DNA from 3 places in the Rhizobium sp. WW22 genome. Region 3 is predicted to be linked to each of the others. Evidence: predicted binding sites of a transcription regulator. Region 3 holds the regulator's gene; each other region holds the start of a gene.
What was found. The regulator LexA, encoded in region 3, represses DNA repair genes until DNA is damaged. The targets are predictions, from matches to a motif close to TGTTCNNNNTGTGTTCNG.
Positions count from the first base shown of each region.

Region 1 (5,731 bases), 250 kb from region 3:
TTCCAGAACGCGGCGGTTGATCTGCTTGGGATCGATGCGCAGGCAGAAATCCTCGATGCTGGCAAAGGGCTGATCGCCGCGCACCTCGACGATATGGTCGACGGCGGATTCACCGACGCCCTTGATGGCGGCCAGTGCATAATAGATGCGGTTTTCGCCCGTTTCAAAATGGCGGAATGAGGTCTGCACGGAAGGCGCGATGACCTCGATGCCCAGCCGCTTGGCGTCCTGACGGAAGTCGTTGACCTTCTCGGTATTGGACATATCGAGCGTCATCGACGCGGCCAGGAACTCCACTGGATAGTGCGCCTTCATATAGGCGGTCTGGTAGGAGACGATGGCGTAGGCGGCGGCGTGCGACTTGTTGAAGCCGTAATTCGCGAATTTGGCGAGCAGATCGAAGATGACATCGGCCTGCCCCTTCGACACGCCGTTCTTGATGGCACCGTCGACGAAGCGCTCGCGCTGCTGGTCCATCTCCGCCTTGATCTTCTTACCCATGGCGCGGCGCAGAAGATCGGCTTCGCCGAGCGAATAGCCCGAGAGCACCTGGGCGACCTGCATCACCTGCTCCTGATAGACGATAACGCCCTGAGTTTCCTTCAAGAGATAGTCGATCTTCGGGTGGATCGATTCGATCTCTTCCTCGCCGTGCTTGCGGGCATTATAGACCGGGATGTTCTCCATCGGACCTGGACGATAAAGCGCCACGAGCGCGATAATATCCTCGATGCAGTCCGGCCGCATGCCGATCAGCGCCTTGCGCATGCCCGCACTTTCCACCTGGAACACGCCGACCGTCTCACCGCGCGAGAGCATATCGTAGGTCTTCTTGTCGTCGAGCGGGATGCTGGCAAGATCGATCGAGATACCGCGTTTCGCGACGAAATCGACCGCCGTTTTCAGGACGGTCAGCGTCTTCAGACCGAGGAAGTCGAACTTCACCAGGCCGGCTTGCTCCACCCATTTCATGTTGAACTGGGTGACGGGCATGTCGGAGCGCGGGTCGCGATACATCGGCACGAGCTTCGATAGCGGGCGGTCGCCGATGACGATACCGGCGGCATGTGTCGATGCGTGGCGATAGAGGCCTTCGATCTTCTGGGCGATATCGAGAAGACGGGCGACAACCGGCTCCTTGTCCGCCTCCTCCTGCAAGCGCGGCTCCTCCTCGATCGCTTTGCTCAGCGGGGTCGGATTGGCGGGATTGTTCGGCACCAGCTTGCAGATCTTATCGACCTGGCCATAGGGCATTTCCAGCACGCGGCCAACATCGCGCAAGGCGGCGCGTGCCTGCAGCGAACCGAAGGTGATGATCTGCGCCACCTGCTCGCGGCCGTATTTGGCCTGCACGTAGCGAATCACCTCTTCACGCCGGTCCTGGCAGAAGTCGATATCGAAGTCTGGCATGGAGACGCGTTCCGGGTTGAGGAAGCGCTCGAACAGCAGCGAGAAGCGCAGCGGATCGACGTCGGTGATGGTAAGGGCGTAGGCGACCAGCGAACCCGCACCGGAACCGCGACCGGGGCCGACAGGGATATCGTGGCGCTTGGCCCATTTGATGAAATCGGCAACGATCAGAAAGTAGCCGGGAAACTTCATGCGCTCGATGACGCTCAGTTCGAATTCCAGCCGATCGCGATAGTCCTTCTCCTCGTAACCCGGTGCCATACCAAGCGAGGTTATGCGCTGCTCGAGGCCCTCTACCGCCTGAGCGCGCAGCTCGGCCGCCTCGGCGCGCCCGGCCTCTTCAGGGTCGTCAGTCGCCCCGGTAAAGCGCGGCAGGATCGGCGAGCGGGTCTTCAACACGAAGGAGCAGCGGCGAGCGATTTCGACCGTGTTGTCAAGCGCTTCCGGCAAGTTGGCGAAAAGCTTTGCCATGTCTGCGCGGCTCTTCAGATAGTGATCCGGCGTCAGGCGAAATCGCGTATCGTCCGAGACGATGGCATTGTGGGCCACCGCCATCAAGGCGTCATGCGCATCGTAATCGTCCCGCGTCGGGAAAAAGGCTTCGTTGGTGGCAACAAGCGGGATCTCGTGCTCGTAAGCCAGCTTGATCATCTTTTGCTCGTGACGACGATCATAGGTGCCGTGGCGCTGCAATTCGACATAGAGCCTGTCATCGAACAGCTGCTTCAGTCTCAACAACCGGGAGAGCGCCTGTGCGGCATGCCCTTCTTTCAAAGCCATATCGACCGGGCCGGTGAGCGAACCGGTGAGCGCGATCAACCCTCCCGTACCGATCTCATCCAGCCATGAGGCTGCGATGTGAACGGCGCTGTTGCCCTCGCCGCCGAGATAGGCCCGACTGACGAGATCGACGAGGCGCTCATATCCCCGCTCGGTCGCGGCAAGCAGCACGATGGATGGCATCTTCGCCAAAGCTTGCTGCGGCCCGCGCTTCTCGCTCTCGCCGCCATCCTCCATATCGATCGATACCTGACAGCCAATGATCGGCTGCAGCCCTTCATCCATCGCCTTCTGCGAGAATTCCAGGGCGACGAACAGATTGTTCGTATCGGTAATCGCAATGGCCGGCTGACTGTCCCCGGCAGCCTTGGCCAATATCTTCTTGAGCGGCAATGCGCCCTCTAGCAGAGAATAGGCGGAATGAACCCTGAGGTGCACAAACTCCGGCATTTCGCCGACCGGCGCTGCCACGCCGCTGCCACCTGCATCCGCCATTTCATACCCTTCCGCACGCCTGAATGAATCAGCGACATTTTCGGCATTGCGGACCATAAAGTCCAGAAGTTGCTCCCATCAAATATGGGAACAGCATGTGCAAACGGGGATAAAACTTACATCGCCATCATGATGAGGGAAAAGCTGGTGACGAACATGACGATGGAAGTGAATGCTGCAACGTCTCGAATAATGTCGGTCATTTAGGCGCTCCTTACTCGTTATGTTTTCTTTTTGTTCCATTTTTGTTCGAGAGTCAATAGAAGCATCAGTAAATTTCATCAGAGAACTTTTTAGCCCGCGATGGACGCCCGCGCGGCCCGGCGCTATGCAGAGGCAAACCGGGGGTCACGATGAAGTCACTTGGCTGCGCTCTCATTCTTCTTTTGACCGCAATCGCGGCTCGCGCCGAAGACACCATTGCTTCCGACCGCATCATCGACGCGGCGATCGGCGATTGGAACAAGGACGGCAAGCCGGACCTTGCATTACTGGTGACGATGCCGCCGAATGACGAGGCAGATTATGAGATCGGGATCTACATCTATCTCCGCGACAAGGAGCACGAGCTACTGAAGCTTGCCGCCGCCGCCCCTGATAAGGTATGGGGCCGCGCTGAGCCTGGCGGCATCTACGGCCAGGAACCATCGATCGCCGCACTGCCGAGCGGTTCAATCGCGATCACCTCGCAGAACGATGCGATCGGGCGCGACCGATGGCATCAGACTTTGACGCTTGCCTATCGCAACAGCGCATTTTTGGTTGCCGGCTATAGTTACGATTTTCGTGACAACCTCGAACCCGGTAACAGCTATAGCTGCGATTACAACGTCCTGACCGGCAAGGTGACCAAGGACGACAAGATACTAAAGGCCGATGCCAAGACCATCAGCATACAGGACTGGCAGGATGATATCGGCCAGAAGGCCTGCGAAAGCAGCCATCGCTAGCAAATGTTCTCTTTTTGTTCTTTACAAATCTCGCATTGAATGGCATCTTGGCCGCTTACCAAAATTGGAGAGGGTCATGCCGGATCTTGCCGAGCTGAACGATTTTATTGTCGTCGCCAAAGCCGAAACCTATGTCGGTGACGGCGAGAAGCTGCCATCCTGCCGTAGCGGCTCGCATGACATTGGCTATGCGAGCGGGCGCTGGCGCTATCTCGACAGCTACTTCGGCGGCACGGACTTCGCCGGACAAGAGCTCGTATGGCATGACGGCGAGCCGGTATGGGCCATGAACTATTTCGGCCATATCGTCGAACACGACCTGATCGACGGAACGCGCGCCGGCATGGTGATCAAGGCGGCCCTCCTGCGGCTCTATCTTGACGAAAGGCGCTTTCTCGGCGGCTTCGAGTTCGAGCATGCCTATGGGCTTTACATCGATGAAAACATTGGCGACTGCCACCATTTCAGCGGCTACGAAGCTATCATCGTTAGCGAACGCAAGGCTTACGAACTGGATTATCGCGGCGGCCTGATCATCCCGTAAAAGGATCAGACCTCCACAACCTTGCCTTCGCTCAAGGTAACACGGCGATCCATGCGGGCAGCGAGTTCGTGATTGTGCGTGGCGATCAGGGCCGCAAGACCGGATTGGCGCACCAGCGCCTCCAGTGCATCGAAGACGTAATGCGCGGTCGCCGGATCGAGATTGCCGGTGGGCTCATCCGCCAGCAGCACCAGCGGGGCATTGGCGACGGCCCGCGCGATTGCGACGCGTTGCTGCTCGCCGCCGGACAATTCGGCGGGGCGATGATCACCGCGATGGCCGATACGCATGTAGTCTAGAAGCTGAGCGGCTCGCTCGCTGGCATCCTTCCGCGAAAGGCCGGAAATGAGCTGCGGCATCATGATATTCTCAAGCGCCGAGAATTCCGGAAGCAGGTGATGGAACTGATAGACGAAGCCGATCTCGCTGCGGCGCACGGCCGTACGTCTATCGTCAGACAAGTCCTCACAGGCCTGACCGTTGACGAGCACTTCGCCGCCATCCGGATGCTCAAGCAGCCCGGCCACATGCAGAAGCGTTGATTTACCTGTGCCTGACGGCGCGACGAGCGCAACAATCTCGCCGCTGTGCAGCGTGAAATCCGCCCCCTTCAAGATCGACAGCCGCGTCTCGCCCTGCCCGTAGTGACGCTCCACGCCAGAGAGCTGGAGAACGACGTTGCGTTTCATCAAATGAAATATCCTTATTCGTAGCGCAGCGCCTGCACCGGATCGAGCCGCGAGGCCCGCCAGGCGGGAAAGATGGTGGCAAGGAAGGACAGAGTGAGTGCCATCACGATGACGGAGATGGTCTCACTGAGATTCATCTGGGCCGGCAATTTGCTGAGGAAATAGACCTCCGGATTGAAAATCACGGTGCCGGAAATCCAGGAGAAGAACTGGCGGATGGACTCGATATTGAGACAGACCAGGACACCGAGTATGACGCCGGCGAACGTTCCAACGACGCCGATCGCCGCCCCCGTCATGAAGAAGATGCGCATGATCGCGCCCGACGTCGCCCCCATAGTCCGCAGGATGGCGATGTCGCTGCCCTTGTCCTTCACCAGCATGATCAGGCCGGAAATGATATTCAGCGCGGCAACGAGAACGATCAGCGTCAGGATCATGAACATCGTGTTGCGCTCGACCTGGAGGGCTGAGAAGAAAGTGGCGTTGACCTGCCGCCAGTCCGTCAGGAAAATCTGTCGCCCCGCCGCCTCTTCGATCTTCGGCCGCAATTGATCGACTTCATCCGGATTGGTGACGAAGAGCTCGATCTTCTCGACAATGCCCTCGGCATTGAAAAAGACCTGCGCCTCCTCCAGCGGCATGAAGACGACGGAAGAATCATATTCCGACATGCCTACTTCGAAGATACCGGAGATCGTGTATGCCTTGACGCGCGGGTTGACGCCGAAGGGCGTGACGTCGCCATCCGGTGCCGTAAGGGTGATCTGATCGCCGACCGTCAGTCCCAGCTGCCGGGCCAACCGGCTGCCGACAAGAACGCCCTGTCCGGAAGCAAAGCCGACAATGTCACCGGAAACGAT
Region 1 is NZ_CP178198.1:1,021,601-1,027,331, reverse strand. Features, by position in the region: gene dnaE (DNA polymerase III subunit alpha) at 1-2,685, opposite strand, end outside; gene ACK83U_RS05120 (hypothetical protein) at 3,039-3,635, shown strand; gene ACK83U_RS05115 (DUF5680 domain-containing protein) at 3,712-4,179, shown strand; gene ACK83U_RS05110 (ABC transporter ATP-binding protein) at 4,185-4,868, opposite strand; gene ACK83U_RS05105 (lipoprotein-releasing ABC transporter permease subunit) at 4,883-5,731, opposite strand, start outside.
Region 1: a site for LexA is predicted at 2,921-2,938, ahead of dnaE (DNA polymerase III subunit alpha). Genes of this name have one in related genera too.

Region 2 (5,731 bases), 1.0 Mb from region 3:
GGGAGAGTTTGCCGCAGAAGCTGCAAGCGTGATCGCCAGCCGCTCGCCGACGAGCCTGAAGCTGACCTTGCGGCTGCTCAGGGCAGGGCGAACGAGCGCTAATCTGGCCGAATGCCTTGATCGTGAACTCGGCGCCTGTAAGGGCATATTGTATAATCACGATTTCTACGAGGGCGTGCGCGCCGCCGTCATCGACAAGGACCGCAATCCGAAATGGTCTCCGGCGAGCCTTTCCGAAGTGACGGCGGATGCCATCGACCGTTTCTTCATACCGGCGCAGCCGCCGCTTTTCGCAAGATAACCGATCATGGGAGGAAAACATCATGACGCGGATCGCATTCATCGGCCTCGGCAATATGGGAGGCCCGATGGCCGCCAATCTCGTCAAGGCCGGCCACGCCGTCACAGGATTCGACCTCTCGCATGATGTGCTGAAGGCGGCCGAGGCGGCGGGCGTGAAAGCCGCCAGCGTGCTGACCGAGGCCCTGGCCGATGCAGAAGTGGTCGTGACCATGCTGCCGAAGGGCCAGCATGTCCTGACCGTCTGGACCGACGTGCTACGCTCCGTGCCCAAGGGAACCTTACTGATCGACAGCTCGACCATCGACGTCGACAGCGCCCGCAAGGCGCATGCCATGGCAGGCGATGCCGGCTGCCTCTCACTCGACGCGCCGGTGTCCGGCGGCACCGGAGGGGCCGCGGCCGGGACGCTGACCTTCATGGCCGGCGGCTCGGCGGAAAGCTTCGCCGCTGCCAAACCGCTGCTCGAGGTGATGGGCAAGAAGATCGTCCATTGCGGCGATCCCGGCGCCGGCCAGGCCGCGAAGATCTGCAACAACATGATCCTCGGTATCTCGATGATCGGCGTCTGCGAGGCCTTCGTGCTCGGCGAAAAGCTTGGCCTTTCGCACCAGGCTCTCTTTGACGTCGCTTCGACCTCCTCCGGCCAATGCTGGTCGATCAATACCTATTGCCCGGTGCCCGGCCCTGTGCCGACGTCGCCCGCCAACAACGACTACAAGCCCGGTTTTGCCGCCGCCTTGATGCTGAAGGATCTGCGCCTGTCACAGGAAGCGGCGCTCTCCAGCGGCGCGTCGACGCCTCTGGGTGCTGAAGCCGCGCAGCTTTACGCGCTCTTCGAAAAGCTCGGCAACGGCGGCCGCGATTTTTCGGCGATCATCGAGATGTTTCGCGAGGCGAAGCGGGTATAACGCGCGGCGATCGAGTGAATTGAAAGCTCGGATTGCCCCTCACCCCAACCCTCTCCCCGCTCGCGGGGAGAGGGGGAATTGTGCCCCAAACAAGTTCCGTTCAAGAGGAGGCCTGCTGCCTTGTGAGGTCGTCCCCTCTCCCCGCTCGCGGGGAGAGGGCTAGGTTGAGGGGCCACGCACGATGATGCGGCACCAATAAACATGCCTGACCTGCCGCCTCAATAACCCCAACTCACCGCCACATGCCCCGCATGCGCGCACCCACATCGACGCGCACCTCGCGCGCCCGAATGGCGGCAGCGCTTTCAGCCCGTGCCTGCGGCCAGCCGCAGACCTCGAAAAATTGCAGCAATGTTGCCGGAATGAAGCGGGTGCGCGAGGCGAAGACATGCTTGTCGCCCTGCGCATGCTGGCCGTGCACGAAGAACCGCTGCGGAATGACGAGATCGAGATTGTCCTTAGCCCGCGTCATCGCGACATAGAGCAGCCGTCGTTCCTCCTCGATTTCGGCGGATGATCCGACGGCGAGATCGGCGGGGATGCAGCCATCGACGGCGTTGAGGATGAAGACCTTCGTCCACTCCTGGCCCTTGGCGGAATGGATAGTGGAGAGGATCAGATAGTCCTCATCGAGTAGCGGCACACCCGCCTGGTCGCTGGTGGCGTCGGGCGGATCGAGCGTCAGCTCGGTGAGGAAGCGCTCACGCGAGCCGTAGCCCGCGGCAATCTGTTCGAGCTGGACGAGATCCGCCTGGCGGGTCGATGCATCCTCATATACGCGTTCCAGATGCGGTTCGTACCATTGGCGAACGAGGCCGATTTCCGATGGCCAGCCGGCCTTCCCGCTTTTGACCTCCCGCATCGTCTCGACAAAGGCGGTCCAATCGTCTCCCGTGCGCGGTGGCGGCGGGAGTTCTGTGAGTGCCGTGATCGGGCTTGCATCTTCGCCGATCTGGTCGAGTACGCGCTGTGCTGTCGCAGGGCCGACGCCGGGCAGGAGCTGCATCAGGCGGAAGCCGGCCACGCGGTCGCGCGGATTCTGGGCGAAACGCAGCGCCGCCAGCATGTCCTTGACATGGGCGCTGTCAAGGAATTTCAGCCCGCCGAATTTGACGAAAGGGATGTTGCGGCGGGTGAGCTCCACTTCCAGCGGGCCGCTATGGCTCGAAGTGCGAAAAAGCACCGCCTGCTGCTTGAGCCTTGCGCCACCCTCGCGATTTTCCAGCACCTGATCGGCGATGTAGCGCGCCTGATCGGCCTCGTCGCGCACGGTCACCAGCCGCGGCCGCTCTACGCTTTGCCGCTCCGTGCGCAGGTTCTTGGTGAAGCGCTCGGACGCAAGATCGATCACGGCGTTAGCTGCAGCTAGGATCGGCTGTGTCGAGCGATAGTTGCGGTCGAGCGTGACAATATCGGCCGATGGCGTAAAAGCCTTGGGGAAATCGAGAATGTTGCGTACGGTGGCGGCACGGAAGGAATAGATCGATTGCGCGTCGTCGCCGACGACGGTCAATCCCCGGCCATCCGGCTTCAGGGCGAGCAGGATGGAGGATTGCAGCCGGTTGGTGTCCTGATATTCGTCGACGAGTACATGGTCGAAGCGGCTGCCGATATCCTCGGCGATCAGAGGCTCCTGCAGCATATGCGCCCAATAGAGCAGCAGGTCGTCGTAATCGAGCACGTTCTGCACCTGCTTTGCCTCGACATAACAGGCGAAAAGATCGCGCAGCTGCTGCTCCCACATGGCGCACCAAGGGAAGAAGTCGCGCAGCACGCCGTCGAGCGGCGCTTCGGCGTTGACGGAGCGCGAATAGATGGCAAGGCAGGTCGCCTTGGTCGGGAAGCGGTTCTCCGTCTTCGAAAAGCCGAGGTCGTGGCGCGCCAGATTCATCAGGTCGGCACTGTCTTCGCGGTCGTGGATCGTGAAGGCCGGGTCGATGCCGATCTGTTCTGCATAATCCCGCAGCAGGCGCGCGCCGATGCCGTGGAACGTACCTGTCCAGGCAAGTGCATCGGCGGTGATGCCGGAATTCGCACCCAGCACCTCGCGGCAGATGCGCTCGACGCGGCGGCCCATTTCGGCGGCGGCGCGGCGCGAAAAGGTCATCAGCAGGATGCGGCGCGGGTCTGCGCCTTTGACGATCAGATGCGCGACGCGATGCGCAAGCGTATTCGTCTTGCCGGAGCCGGCTCCGGCGATGACCAGCAGAGGCCCGGCAATATGACCGTCGCCTACAGTCGTGCCGTGTTCCACCGCCAGCCGTTGCTCCGGGTTCAGCTTTTCCAGATAGGCGGCGGTCATCAACTCTCCTGACTACCTCCGGCGGCCGGCGCGGAGCGCGATATGCGGCGAATCGCAAACGCGAAGATATAGGAACGTTCTATGGATGTTCCGAATCGCTAAAGCCTGTCAAGATTAACAGGGCTCGCACGCGGATGTGACCTCTGGCGCAAGAATCTTATCGGGATTTGCATTCGCCCGGCTCGAAAAGGATCTTCTTCGTGCTTATGTATCATTTCGGCGCAGCATTTTGAGTTTTTGGGGCTTCGTAATGCGTAGAATGAAGGTTTCAAAACATGAACGAAACGATTGCCACCGGGCTGCGTCTGCCTAGCGGCCTCCTGGCCTTGCCGGACGGTCGCCTCGCGGTCGTAGAAATGGATGCCAGTCGCCGCTGTCTGAAACTTTTCGACGCAAGCGGCGTACCGCAGGAACTTTGCCGGGTCGGCGGCTGGCCGATGGGGATTGCGGCGGATGGTGACGGATGTTTCTGGGTTGCCAACGGCCCGGAGAATTCCCTTGTCAGATTGTCGGCGCAAGGCCGCGTCCTGCAGGTCATTGAAGGCAGCGCCGATGGTCCGTTTCTCCATCCGAATGCACTCGCTTTCGGACCTGACGGCCTGCTTTATATGATCGATTCCGGTATCCGCCTTGCCAATCTTCTCGAAGGCGGCCACATCCATCCCGATTTCTTCAAGGCGGCTTATAATGGCTGCGTCTATCAGATCGATCCTTCGGAGGGCCGGGTCATCCGGGTCCTGGCAGCAGGCTTGCTCTTTGCGAGCGGTATTGCCTTCGGTGCCGACGGATTGCTCTACTATAGCGAAACGCTGACCGGAAAAATCTATCGGCAAGTCGTGGGCGGCAGGCAGGAAATGTTTGTCCAGTCGATGACATCCCCTGCCGTCAATGCGCTGCGCGGACCGGCAGGCCTCGCTTTTGATCGCAGTGGCATGCTGTATTGTGCCATGTACGGCCTAGGTGAAATTTCCATGGTGGACACCGAGGGAAAAATGGCCGGCCATATCCGCACCGACGGCACAAGGCCGGCCAATATCGCCTTCACCGTGGACGGCAAGCATCTGCTCGTCAGCGAGCAGGAAAACGGAGTTGTAGAAAAGATTACGGCCCCGCGTCCTGGTTTGCCTTTGCATATGCCGCCGATTTCGTAAGCGGCTGGAGGACATGCCCGGAAGCCGGGCATGTCCTCTTTTCATGTGTTAAGCAGCAGGAATCTGCTTGTTGTCCTTACTGGACTTGCCGTCTGCCGATCCCGTGTCATTGGCGACCGGCTTGGCATGACGGCGACGCCAGTCGCCGAGGAACAGCAGGATCGGCGCGGCGATGAAGACCGATGAGGCGCCGGCGACGAGGATGCCGAACACCATGGGGATCGCGAAGCTGGAGACGGCGCTGCCGCCCCAGATCGCCATCGGCACCAGCGCCAAGAAAGCCGTGGCATTGGTATAGAGGCTTCGCGCCAGGGTCTCGTTGATCGACTTGTCGATGATGTCGCGCAGCGGCATCGACTTGTAGAGCCGCATGTTTTCACGCATGCGGTCATAGACCACGACCTTGTCGTTCACCGAATATCCCACAAGCGTCAGGATCGCGGCGATGGCCGTCAGGTTGAAATCGAGGCCGGTGATCGCGAAGAAGCCGATCGCCTTGGTCACATCGAGCACCAGCGTGACGATGGCGCCGACCGCGAACGGCCATTCGAACCGCACCCAGATATAGACGAGCATCGCCAGGCTGGCGATTACGACTGACAGGATGCCGGCCCAGGCAAGCTCGCCCGAGACCTTCGGACCGATGACATCGGTGCCTTCGATGGTCGCGCTTGGGTCGATCTTGACGATTTCGGCCTTGAGCTTGGTCACGGCCGCCGTCTGCGCCTCTTCGCCGCCGTCCTGGCGCTGGGCGCGGACAAGAAGGCTGTTGTTGTCGCCGAAGGACTGCAGTGCGATTTCGCCGAGGCCGAGCGTGTTCAAGCCCTCGCGGAACGTAGACAGATCGGCTGCGTCCTTGGTCTTGACCGACATCTGGATGCCGCCGCGGAAATCAACGCCGTAGTTGAGGCCCGGATGGATGAACAGAACCACCGAGGCGATCGACAGGATCGCCGAGACGGTGACGCCGAAGAAGCGGGCCTTCATGAACTGGATGTGCTTGTCATAGGGGCTGAAAGGGATCAGCGGTCTGATGTTGATCACCTTCAGCTTGCGGCGACGGGTGA
Region 2 is NZ_CP178198.1:233,292-239,022, forward strand. Features, by position in the region: gene ACK83U_RS01255 (enoyl-CoA hydratase/isomerase family protein) at 1-301, shown strand, start outside; gene mmsB (3-hydroxyisobutyrate dehydrogenase) at 324-1,211, shown strand; gene ACK83U_RS01265 (ATP-dependent helicase) at 1,444-3,513, opposite strand; gene ACK83U_RS01270 (SMP-30/gluconolactonase/LRE family protein) at 3,789-4,664, shown strand; gene secD (protein translocase subunit SecD) at 4,713-5,731, opposite strand, start outside.
Region 2: a site for LexA is predicted at 3,589-3,606, ahead of ACK83U_RS01265 (ATP-dependent helicase). Genes of this name have one in related genera too.

Region 3 (5,731 bases):
CCGGCCGGACCGGCATTGGCGGGTCTCAACGATTTTGCCTTCAGCTCCTATTTCAACGGCATCGGCGCGAATGGCTTTGCCTACGGAACGCCGGAATTATTATCACCATCTAGTGATAATGCCGCCGGCTCGTTACTAGATGCGGCCGATATCTGGCTCGCTGGCCTGCGCAATAGCATCGGCGACCGCATCAGGCAAACCTTGCCAGGAGATACCGGCGCCTTTGCAGCGGCGCTTGTCACCGATGAGAGACGTGCGATCTCGAAGGATACGACCGAAGCCCTGAGAATTGCCGGCCTGACCCACATCATTGCAATTTCCGGCCTCAACATGGCGCTGTCGGCTGGCATTTTCTATGTCGGTCTGCGCTATTTGTTCAGCCTGTTTCCCGGTGTCGTCCAGGCTTGGCCGACGAAGAAGTTCGCAGCCTTCGGCGCGCTTCTAACGGTAACGGCCTATTACCTCATTTCCGGATTCGGCGTCTCCGCCGAACGCGCCTTCATCATGATGGCGATCATGCTGGTGGCCGTGCTTTTCGACAGGCCATCCATCAGCTTGCGCAATGTGGCGCTCTCAGCCATCGTCATCCTAGTCTTGTCACCGTCTCAGGTACTCGGTCCGAGTTTCCAGATGTCTTACGCCGCTACGCTGGCGCTGGTATCAGGCTATTCGCTCTGGAAACGACGGCGGCATCGCGAAAACATCCTGCCGCGCATCCGTCTGTTAAGTCCGCTACTGTTCGTCACACGCTTCTTTGGAGGCGTGATGTCGACCTCGTTCATCGGCGGTGCGTCGACGGCCATTTTCTCGATCGAGCATTTTCACCGGTTGGCGACATATGGACTTGCTGCCAACCTTGCGGCCATGCCCGTCGTCTCTTTCATCGTCATGCCCTTCGGTATGATGGCGATGCTGCTGATGCCTTTCGGAATCGATGGACCGTTCTGGAAAGTCACCGGTGAGGGACTGGAGCTTGTGATCGCTGTTGCAAAAACGGTGGCTGGGTGGGGAGGTGACATTACCTTCGGTCGCCAGCCCGGCTGGCTGATGCCGACTTTCATCGCTGGCTTCCTGACCATGAGCATGCTGCGGACCCGGCTTCGCCATCTGGGCCTGTTGCTGCTGCTGTCATCTGTCGGTGTAGCCGCGTTCGGCTCTGGTGTGCCGAAGCCGGATCTGATGATCTCGGAAGATGGCATTCTGGTTGCCTTGCGCCAGAACGATATCCTCGCCACCAATCGCGAGAGACCGCAGGCCTTCATCTTCGAGCAATGGCAGAAAGCGCTCGTCGCGGCCGAACATCAACCGCCGACCATGCTCCCGACCGATAGCCGGCTTCCGCAGATCAGCAAGACGGATCGGCATAAGCGATTAAGCAATGACGAGCAGAAGGCGGTCCGCACCGCAATGGAAGAAGCTTTAGACCGCACCATGCAAGGCAGCTTTGCCTGTCAGAAGGGAGCATGGTGTGTCGCCATGCTCGAAAACGGCGCGATATTGGTCACCATCGAGAACGCAGCCTATCTGCCCACGGCTTGCGACACCGGGAATATTATCGTGACGCCAATCCGGCTGCGGCTGGACCATTGCCGCTCCGGAGCAACGCTCATAACCGGTGCGACATTGCGCAAAACCGGCTCCATCGAAATGGTGCTTTCCGTAGACAAGCCCATCATCTCAGCCGCATTCAACAACCCGCAGCGCCCATGGACCAGGCATCGAACCTATGATTGGCGCACCGACAAATTCGACGCGCCAATTGCAAAGGCACCACCAGTTCTGGACAATTCACCGGTCAGTGATAGCGACGAATAAGGCCGACGAGCTTGCCCTGAACTTTGACGCGATCCGGCCCGAAGATGCGGGTTTCATAGGCTGGGTTGGCGGCTTCCAGCGCGATGGAGGCACCCTTGCGACGGAAGCGCTTCAAGGTAGCTTCTTCATCGTCGACGAGTGCAACGACGATATCGCCGGGATTGGCCGTCGTCGAATTGCGGATGATGACCGTGTCGCCGTCGAAAATTCCGGCATCGATCATCGAATCCCCGCGAACTTCGAGCGCATAATGTTCGCCGGAGCCGAGCATGTCGGCGGGAACGGTAATGTCGTGCGTATTGTTCTGGATTGCCGAGATCGGAACGCCGGCGGCGATGCGGCCCATCACAGGTACGGACGCCGAGCCGTTGTGATCGTCATTTGCCACTTTCGACGGAGCGGGCGGGGCAACGGGCTGCGGCTTGCCGAGGCTGCCCTCGATGACGCTGGGCGAAAAACCGCGGCGCTGTTGCAGGCTCGGATTATAGGCGTCGGGAAGCTTGATGACTTCGAGCGCTCTGGCCCGGTTCGGCAGCCTGCGGATGAAACCTCGCTCCTCCAGCGCCGTGATCAGGCGGTGAATGCCGGATTTGGATGCCAGATCCAGTGCATCCTTCATCTCGTCGAAGGATGGCGGAACACCGGATTCCTTCATGCGTTCGTGAATGAAGAGAAGCAGTTCCTGCTGCTTGCGCGTCAACATCGTCTTGGAACCTCAGAATCAAGAAAAGCCGTGAAACAAATCCAGAACGGACACTATATGTTCCATATGTGTTCCGCAAGTGCTTAAATTTCGGTAAAGCCTTGTGGGGGCAGTTAAATAATTACCATTTGCGAATGGATCGGATCGGAACATCGAGGCGCCATATCTGCGTTAACCCATGGAAAAATATGAGAAATGCCGCTCTGTTCGCTTCCAGGGCCTTGTCGTTCAGTCCGTGCGCCCAGCATTTGGATCAAAGTGCCGCGCTACTGCATGAGCCGGCTATGGGAGAGAATCAGCAATCACGTTTGCGAGATCGCCTTCGATCCATGTCGTGTGCTTCGGGATGTTCCATCCTTCCATCTTGAATTGCTTGGGGGATGGGCGCAAATCTGCTTCCGCAAGCAAACAGGAGAAGCCATGATTTCGTCTCCGCATCCGCTGGATCATCTCGTGCTGCCGACCGTCAACATCGCTCTGGCGCGCGAACGTCTCGGCAAGCTCGGTTTCACCGTGGCTCCAGATGCGTGCCATCCCTTTGGCACTCAGAATGCCTGCGTCTTCCTTGCCGATAAAACCTATCTCGAACCTCTGGGCGTCGCATCTCCGGAGCAATGCGAGAAGAGCATCGTGGATGGCAATGTTTTCGTCGCGCGCGATCAGGCTTATCGTTTCCGGGTGGGGGATGATGGCTTCTCGGCCGTGGTATTCGGTACGGATGATGCGGTGGCGGATGACAAGCGTTTCAACGCGGCGGCGATTTCGGCGGGGCGAATGCTGGATTTCTCCCGTCCGATGAGATGCCGGATGGAACCGAAACCACGGCAGGCTTTCGTCTTGCCCTTGCCGCCGATCTGCGCGCGCCGGATTTTCTCGCTTTCTGCTGTCAGCGCATCAATCCGCTGCCGGCTGATCGCAGCGCGCTCGAGCGTCACGAGAACGGCGTGACTGGTATCGCGCGGGTAGCGCTTTGCGCGCCGAAGCCGGCGGTCTATCGCGGTTTCTTCGAAGAGGTTGTCGGCGACCCACGCATTATGGAACATTCCTTTGGCCTGACGATCAGGACTGCCAATGCCGATCTCGAGATTTTGACGCCGGAAGGAATGGAGGCATTCTATGATCTGCCTGTTCGCACGAATGATCCGGGGCTCAGGGCGCGGGCAATCCTTTTCAAAACGCGCGATCTTTCCGTGACATCGTCGCATTTCACTGCTAACGGCGTCACCTATACGCGTAAGAACAATCGTCTATTGGCGAGGTTGGCGCCCGGTCAGGGCGCATTGTTCGCCTTTGAGGAGATAAAATGAGCACAAATTCCGAAGTCACCGTCGGCGAGGGCGCCTCCAAGGTCCTTTTTTCCAATACTGCAAAGCTGTCGCTGATCGCCGGTCCCTGCCAGATGGAAAGCCGCGACCATGCTTTCATGGTTGCCGGCGTTTTGAAGGAACTTTGCGGCAAGCTGGGCATCGGCCTCGTCTACAAGTCCTCCTTCGACAAGGCGAACCGTACATCGCTGTCGGGCAAGCGCGGCATCGGGCTGGAAAAGGCGCTGGAAGTCTTTGAAGACCTGAAGAAGGAATATGGCTTCCCGGTCCTGACCGACATCCACACGGAAGAGCAGTGCGCCATCGTTTCCAAGACGGTCGATATACTGCAGATCCCGGCTTTCCTGTCGCGCCAGACAGACCTTTTGGTTGCCGCTGCCAAGACCGGCCGCGTGGTCAACGTCAAGAAGGGCCAGTTCCTGGCGCCATGGGATATGAAGAACGTGCTTGCCAAGCTGAACGAAAGCGGCAATCCGAATATTCTTCTTTGCGAGCGCGGCGCCTCCTTTGGTTACAATACGCTTGTTTCCGACATGCGCTCGCTGCCGATCATGGCGGCGATGGGCGCGCCCGTCATCTTCGACGCGACCCATTCCGTGCAGCAGCCAGGCGGACAGGGCGGTTCGACCGGCGGCGATCGCCGGTTCGTCGAGACGCTGGCGCGCGCCGCCGTTGCCGTCGGTGTCGCAGGCGTTTTTGTCGAGACGCATGAGGATCCGGACAATGCACCATCCGATGGCCCGAACATGGTCTATCTGAAGGATATGCCGCGGCTTCTGGAGAAGCTGCTGGCCTTCGACGCCATCGCCAAGGCCTGAAATAAAGCCGGCATTCAACAGGCTGACATGAACTTGCGTTACGGGCCTGCAGGAGTGCCAAATCGCGGCGCGGATCGCCATTGAAATTTCCGCGCCTTCGATTAAGACGATTTAAATCGATTTATAAACCAGCGAGCAGGGAGCTATCATGACCGCAATCACCGACATTATCGCCCGCGAGATTCTCGACAGCCGTGGCAATCCGACTGTCGAAGTCGATGTCTACCTCGAAGATGGCAGCATGGGCCGCGCGGCGGTTCCGTCGGGTGCGTCGACCGGCGCGCATGAAGCTGTAGAGCTTCGCGATGGCGGCAAGCGCTACCATGGCAAGGGTGTCGAGAAGGCCGTCGAAGCCGTCAATTCGGAAATCTTCGACGCGATCGGCGGCATGGATGCCGAAAACCAGATCCAGCTCGACAACATCATGATCGAGCTCGACGGCACGCCGAACAAGTCGCGCCTCGGCGCCAATGCCATCCTCGGCGTCTCGCTCGCCGTTGCCAAGGCTGCTGCCCAGAGCGCCAACCTGCCGCTCTACCGTTATGTCGGCGGCGCTCATGCCCGCCTGCTGCCAGTCCCGATGATGAACATCATCAACGGTGGCGCCCATGCCGACAACCCGATCGACTTCCAGGAATTCATGATCCTGCCGATCGGCGCTGACTCGATCCGCGAAGCCGTCCGCATGGGTTCGGAAGTCTTCCACGTTCTGAAGAAGGAACTGGCATCGCAGGGCCACAACACTAACGTCGGTGACGAAGGTGGTTTCGCACCGGGCCTTTCCAGCGCCCCGGCAGCTCTCGACTTCATCATGAAGTCGATCGAGAAGGCCGGCTACAAGCCGGGCGAAGAAATTGCTCTCGGCCTCGATTGCGCTTCGACCGAATTCTTCAAGGACGGCAAGTATGTTCTCGAGGGCGAAGGCCGCACGCTGGAATCCGGCGCCATGGCTGAATACCTCGCAGAACTCGCAGCCAAGTACCCGATCGTTTCGATCGAAGACGGCATGGCTGAAGACGATTGGGAAGGCTGGAAGACGCTGACCGACCTCATCGGCAAGAAGACCCAGC
Region 3 is NZ_CP178198.1:1,274,286-1,280,016, forward strand. Features, by position in the region: gene ACK83U_RS06410 (ComEC/Rec2 family competence protein) at 1-1,815, shown strand, start outside; gene lexA (transcriptional repressor LexA) at 1,796-2,518, opposite strand; partial or broken gene ACK83U_RS06420 (VOC family protein) at 2,939-3,825, shown strand; gene kdsA (3-deoxy-8-phosphooctulonate synthase) at 3,822-4,661, shown strand; gene eno (phosphopyruvate hydratase) at 4,810-5,731, shown strand, end outside.